2 regions of the Microbacterium sp. AC035 genome follow, and region 1 is predicted to be linked to the other one. Evidence: riboswitches for the same ligand, from Rfam matches in the RefSeq annotation. Region 1 holds a riboswitch; the other holds the start of a gene.
The links. A riboswitch is a leader RNA that binds a small molecule or an ion and turns the genes downstream of it on or off. The one in region 1 is predicted to bind thiamine pyrophosphate.

Region 1 (3,398 bases):
CAACAGGTTCCAACTGTCACCCAGGGTTCCCGTCTTGACGCCGACCACGCCAGGATCCACCAGCATTCCGTTCGTGTTCACCACAGTGCCTGCGCCCGGAAGATCGACGGACGGGGTGCCGACGATTCCGGCGAACACCGGGTTCTGCATCGCCAGCTCGGCCAGCGCGACGAGCGACTCGGGCGTGGCCCTGTTGCGGTCGTCGAACCCTGACGGGGTCACGATCGTGATGTCGTCGAGGCCGCGGTCGCGCAGCCACACTTCCGCCGCAGCGGTGAACGCCGACGGGGCGCCCCAGATCTCCTGGGAGAGACGATCGATGTAGTTGTTCGCCGAACCGAGCAGCGTTCCCTGCAGGAGCTGGAACTCCGTGAGCGTGCCGCCCACCGGCACGTCGAGTGCCGACTGGTCGGAGCGGCGGTAGTCCCAGTACGCCAGATTGTCGGCCCGGGTGAACGAGAACTCGGGGCCCTGCTCGCCCTCGGCGAGGGGCATCCGATCGAGCACCATCAGACTCGAGACGACCTTGGTGACGCTCGCGATCGCCGCCGCATCGAGCGACGACGAGGTCGTGCCGATACCGCCGATTCCCACGGCCGCACTTCCCTGAGCGGGCCAGGTGATCGCGGCTGCGGGCGCGGCGGTCGTGCCGAGCTCCGCCGCCTGCACGGTCGGCGGCACCTCGTGCAAGGGCCACAGCATGGCCGACCCCACGTAGGTGCCGAGCAGGCCGACGAGCACGCCGAGCGGGACGAGCACGCCGGGGCGGGCGATCGCCGGGCGCAGGTGCGCTCCGGTCAGAAGGGCGTCGCCGCGCGCTGCGGCAGGTGCGTCATCGAGCGCCTCGGTCGCCGGGTGCCGAGCGACTTCCACCGCGTCGACCCATGTCAGCGGCGTCCCTCCGCCGGTGCCCTCTGCCCACTGCGCGTCGGGAGCGGTCTCGAGAGTATCGGGAGCCGGCTCACCGGCGGCCGCGGCGACTGACGCATCAGGCACCGCAGCGGCAGGCGCTGATGCATCGAGCGCTGACGCATCGGGCGTCGACGCGTCGCCCGCAGGAACGGCGGAGGCGGTGGCCTCGGCGGAGTCAGGAGCGGTCACCTCCTCACGGTACCGAACTCGCGCAGAGTTCCGTGTCGCTGCAACAGGAGCAGACGCGAGTGTCGGCACTGGGTAAGATCGTCAGAACAACCACGGGAGTCCGGCGAGCCGGGCTGAGAGGGAGCGAATCGCGCTTCGACCGTCGAACCTGATCTGGGTAATGCCAGCGCAGGGAGGAGTCACTGATGAGTACATCCACGTCCGGATCCACCACGGAATCCGCATCCGTCTCGCGCGCCTCGAAGGGCCTCGGTCGCCCTGAGCTCTGGCGCTGGCGGGTCGTCGACATCGTCGTCGCCAGTGTCATCGCCGTCGCGTGCGCACTGATCTTCCTGCTCTGGAACGTCGGCTACGAGGTGCCGAGCAGCATCCTGACACCGTTGCTCCCCGGCGTGCAGGGTCTGCTCGCAGGCCCCTGGCTCATCGCGGGCGTGCTCGGAGCGCTGATCATCCGCAAACCGGGTGCCGCGCTCTACACCGAACTGGTAGCCGCGATCATCTCGGCCCTCGTCGGCAACGCGTGGGGTCCGCTCACGATCGTCTCGGGCCTCGTGCAGGGTCTCGGCGCCGAGCTGATCTTCCTCGTCTTCCTCTACGGCGTCTGGCGTCTGCCTGTCGCGATGCTGGCGGGTGCCGGAGCGGGGCTCGCGTGCGGCATCAACGACCGCATCCTCTGGTACGCCGGGGCCGACACGCTCTTCACCAGCGTGTACATCGTCTCGACGACCATCTCGGGTGCGATCATCGCCGGGCTCGGAGCGTGGTTGATCGCCCGGGGACTCGCAGCCACGGGCGCCCTCAGCCGGTTCGCCGCCGGCCGCGAGGTCACCGCACGGGTGTGAGTTCGCCCACGACGCCCGCCACCCTCGAAGCGCGCGGCTGGGGGTGGCGGTACGCGACGCGACTGCGCTGGGCGGTGCGGGACGTCGCTCTGCGCATCGAACCCGGCGAACGGGTGCTGCTGCTGGGCGCCTCGGGTTCCGGCAAGTCCACTCTGCTGCAGGGATTCGGAGGGGTGCTCGGCGGCGCTGACGAGGGCGAGACGCATGGACGGCTGCTCGTCGACGGCGTGCCGCCCACCGAGGCGCGCGGTCGAGTCGGCATGGTGCTGCAGGACCCCGACACCCAGACGATCCTCGCCAGGGTCGGCGACGACGTCGCCTTCGGCTGCGAGAACCTCGGGGTCCCGCGCGACGAGATCTGGCAGCGCGTGCGGGCGGCGCTGGATGCCGTCGAGCTGGACGTCGCGCTCGATCGGTCGACGGCTGCGCTGTCCGGGGGTCAGAAGCAGCGTCTCGCCCTCGCCGGCGTGCTGGCGATGCGACCGGGCGCCATCCTGCTCGACGAGCCGACGGCGAACCTCGACCCCGAGGGGGTGCGGGACGTGCGGGATGCCGTCGCCGCGGCCCTGGACGCCACCGGCGCCACCCTCGTGGTGATCGAACACCGCATCGACGTCTGGCTGCCGCTCGTCACCCGCGTGATCGTGCTCGGCGCGGACCCGGAGGGCACGCTTGTCCTGGCGGACGGGAGTCCTGAGCAGGTGCTCGGCGCGCGAGGGGCCGAGCTCGCGGCATCCGGTGTGTGGGTTCCCGGCCACCCGCCCGCCGTTCCGCCCGCCCCGGCGCACACGCCGGGAGAGACGCTGCTCGAGGCGCGCGGACTCACGGTCGCGCGGCGGCGCGGGCTCGCGGTCGCCGGTCCGTTCGATGTCGAGGTGCGCGCGGGCGAAGTGCTCGGCGTGACAGGGGCGAACGGGGCCGGTAAGTCGACCCTCGGCCTCACGCTCGCGGGGCTCATCCCGGCCGAGAGCGGACGAGTGTCTGCCCTGCCCTCTCTCGCCGCCGGCGAGAAACCCGACCCGTTCCGCTGGTCGTCGCGCGCCCTGCTCACGCGCATCGCGTCGGTCATGCAGACTCCCGAGCACCAGCTGCTCGCCAAGACGGTGCGAGAGGAGCTGTCGGTCGGCCCGAGAGCACTCAAGCTGCCCGAAGCCGAGATCGCCGTCCGCGTCGACGATCTGCTCGAACGGCTTCGGCTCACATCTCTTTCCGGCGCGAATCCCTACACGCTGTCGGGAGGGGAGAAGCGGCGGCTCACGGTCGCGGCGGCCCTCGCCACACGTCCCCGGATGCTGGTGCTCGACGAACCCACCTTCGGTCAGGACGCGACGACCTGGGCCGAGCTCGTCGGCCTGATCGCACGCCTGCGCGACGAGGGCACGGGGATCGTCGCGATCAGTCACGACGAGGCCGTGCTCGAGGCCCTGCACGCCCGCCGCATCGAGGTGAGCGCAT
Region 2 (3,398 bases), 1.1 Mb from region 1:
GAGCCGCGGACGCGAATCGTGGAGGAGTGGTGGGGCAACGGCATCCTGAGGATCGCCCCCGCAGGCGCCGCGTGGTCGGTGTGGCTCTTCTGGAGCGACGTGAGCGGTTCGGACTGGGAGTTCGCCGGCTGGTACGTGAACCTCGAGAACGCGCATCTGCGCACCGACCACGACACCTATTCGTCCGACCACATCCTCGACGTGGAGATCGAGCCGGACGGTCGAGTGCATCTGAAAGACGAGGACGAGCTGATCGCGGCCGTCGAGCAAGGCCGCCTCACATCCGAGCAGGCGGCGCAGATCGAGCGGCACGCGGACGCGGCGATCGAGTCGTTCCGTGATGCAGACTGGCCGTTCGCCGAGGAATGGCGCGAGTGGCGCCCGGATCCCTCGTGGACCGTCCCGGAGCTGACAGGGCTGTCCGACCTGCGCACGCGCTGAACCAGGTATCCGCCGTGAGCGGAAGCCACTTCCCCTCACGGACGGATGCTGATGCCATGGGTGCATGACAGATGTGCTGATCCTCGGTGGAACGGGCTGGTTGTCGAGCCGGATCGCCCGACGGATGCTGGTGAACGGAGCGACCGTGATGTGCCTCGCCCGGGGCGGACGTCCGTCTCCCGAGGGAGCGAGCCTCGTGCTGGCCGACCGGGACGATCCCACGGCGTACGATGCCGTGTCGGGTCGGGACTGGGACCACGTGATCGACATCTCGTCGACTGCCGCTCACGTCGAGGCGGCGGTGGCCGTGCTCGGGGAACGGGCCGCCCGCTGGACCTACGTCTCATCGATGTCCGTGTACTCCGACGACACGACGGTGGGAGCCGATGAGACGGCGGCCGTGCACTCGTCGGCGGAGCCCGGTGACGAGTACGAGTACGGTGCGCAGAAGGTCGCGGCCGAGAACGCCGTGCGCGGGCTGGGCGAGCGAGCGCTGATCGTGCGCCCCGGGCTCATCGTCGGCGAGGGCGATCCGAGCGATCGTTTCGGATACTGGGCTGCGGCTTTCCTGCGCGCGGTCGATGGACCCGTTCTGCTTCCGCGCACCGAGGGGCGCGACGTGCAGGTGATCGACGTCGACGATCTCTCGGAGTTCGTCGCCACCACGCGCGCCATCGGGGTGGTCAACGCGATCGGCGACCGGCATCCGCTCGCCGAGGTGCTCGCGACCGTGCGGCGGAGCACCGGACACGGAGGCGACGCGGTGATGGTCGATGACGAATGGCTGATTGAGAACGGCGTCGAGTACTGGGCGGGGGAGCGTTCGCTGCCCCTGTGGCTGCCCGCCGACATGACCGGCTTCATGACCCGCGCCAACGCCCGGTATCGCGCCGCAGGCGGCACCCTGCGACCGCTCGACGAGACCGTCGCGGCCGTCGTCGCCGACGAACAGGAGCGAGGGATCGATCGCGACCGGCGCGCCGGCCTCACCCGCGCCGAGGAACTCGAGCTGCTGCAGCGACGAGGATGACCGTGGGGCGTCGCTAGACTTCGAGCAGTGACACGGGGTGCCGCATCCGCGGCTGAGAACAGACCCGTCGAACCTGATCTAGTTCGTACTAGCGAAGGGATGTCGCATTGAGCGATCGTCTGCGTCCAGAATCCGAATCGACCCTGGTGGCCTCGGCCGCCGAGCTGCTGTCCGCGCTCCGTGAGTCACCACCGCTGACCCACTGCATCACCAACACCGTCGTCACGGGCTTCACAGCCAACGTGCTGCTGGCTCTCGGGGCAGCACCCGCGATGGTCGACATCGTCGACGAGGCGGGTCCCTTCGCGGGCGTCGCATCCGGAGTGCTGATCAACCTCGGGACTCCGACCCCCGAGCAGCGGGCCGCGAGCCTCGAAGCCGTCGCCGGTGCCGCCGCCGCGGGTACTCCCTGGGTGCTCGATCCGGTCGCGATCGGTTCGCTGCCCGTGCGCACCGCGCTCGCGCACGACCTCGTCGCCTCGCGCCCCACGGCGATCCGCGGGAACGCCTCCGAGATCCTCGCCCTCGCAGGCCTCACTGCCGGAGGTCGGGGGGTCGATGCCACCGACACCACGGATGCCGCCTCCGACGCCGCCCTCGCGCTCGCCGCCCGTCACGGCTCGGTCGTCGCCGTCTCGGGACCCGTGGACCTGATCACCGACGGTCGCCGTGTCATACGGATCGCGAACGGCGACGAACTGCTCACCAGGGTCACCGGCGGCGGGTGCGCACTGGGTGCCGTCATGGCCGCGTTCCTGGGGGTCGCGCGCACAGCCGGGACAGATGCGCTGACCGCGGTCGCCTCCGCGAGCCTCGTCTACACGATCGCCGCCGAGCACGCCGCCGCACGGGCTTCGGGTCCCGGCAGTTTCGCGGTCGAACTCCTCGACGCGCTCGCGTCGGTGGTGCCCGCCGACATCGCTGCCGCGGCACGCGTTGAGGAGCGTGTGCTGTGATCGCGGATCTCTCGCTGTATCTGGTCACCGACCCGGACCTCTGCGGGGAACGCGGTGTCGTCGAGACCGTCCGTCGTGCCGTCGACGGGGGTGTGCGCATCGTGCAACTGCGGGACAAGACGGCGACGGATGCCGAGACCACGGCGCAGCTCGTCGAGCTCTCCCGCGTGATCGACGGTCGTGCACTGCTGGTCGTGAACGACCGCCTGGACGCTGCCCTCGCCGCGCGGGAGCAGGGCGCGCGGGTCGATGGCGTGCATCTCGGGCAGGGGGATGCGTCGGTGCTGCGCGCGCGCGAAGCTCTCGGCGCCGAGGCGCTCATCGGCCTCACGGCGAACAGCCGGAAGCACTTCGAGGCTGTGCGCGCGCTGCCGCCCGGCACAGTCGACTATCTGGGCGTCGGCGTCATCCGCCCCACCAGCACCAAACCCGACCACCCGCCGGCCCTCGGCGTCGAGGGCTTCCGTGCCCTCGTCGCGACGACCGTGCTCCCGTGCGTGGCGATCGGAGGGGTGGGCATCGACGACACCGAGCGGCTGCGGGCTGCGGGGGCGGCCGGCCTCGCCGTGGTCTCGGCGCTGTGCGCGGCCGCGGACCCGGCCGAGACCGCAGAGGCGTTCGTGCGTCGCTGGCGCGCGGCGGGTACACCGCGGGTGCTCAGCATCGCCGGGAGTGACCCGTCCGGCGGAGCGGGGATCCAGGCCGACCTCAAGTCGATCGCGGCGAACGGCGGCTACGGCATGGCTGCGCTCACCGCGCTGACCGCCCAGAACACCACCGGCGTGCGGGGTGTTCACGTGCCACCCGCGACCTTCCTGCGGGAGCAGCTCGACGCGATCTCCGACGACATCGTCGTCGATGCGGTCAAGATCGGGATGCTCGCGAACGCCGATGTCATCCGCACTGTCGCCGACTGGCTCGATGCCGTTCGGCCGCCGATCGTCGTCCTCGATCCCGTCATGGTCGCCACC

Region 2: it holds a riboswitch for thiamine pyrophosphate, as region 1 does, so the genes downstream of both, thiM (hydroxyethylthiazole kinase) here and ACZ0AA_RS11855 (ECF transporter S component) in region 1, are expected to answer to the same signal.

Annotation. Positions count from the first base shown of each region.
Region 1 covers NZ_OZ409858.1:2,456,581-2,459,978, reverse strand. The annotation lists gene ACZ0AA_RS11860 (D-alanyl-D-alanine carboxypeptidase family protein) at 1-1,101, opposite strand, end outside; TPP riboswitch at 1,184-1,293, shown strand; gene ACZ0AA_RS11855 (ECF transporter S component) at 1,287-1,943, shown strand; gene ACZ0AA_RS11850 (ABC transporter ATP-binding protein) at 1,940-3,398, shown strand, end outside.
Region 2 covers NZ_OZ409858.1:1,400,360-1,403,757, reverse strand. The annotation lists gene ACZ0AA_RS06800 (DUF402 domain-containing protein) at 1-441, shown strand, start outside; gene ACZ0AA_RS06795 (NAD-dependent epimerase/dehydratase family protein) at 506-1,471, shown strand; TPP riboswitch at 1,495-1,588, shown strand; gene thiM (hydroxyethylthiazole kinase) at 1,579-2,427, shown strand; gene ACZ0AA_RS06785 (bifunctional hydroxymethylpyrimidine kinase/phosphomethylpyrimidine kinase) at 2,424-3,398, shown strand, end outside.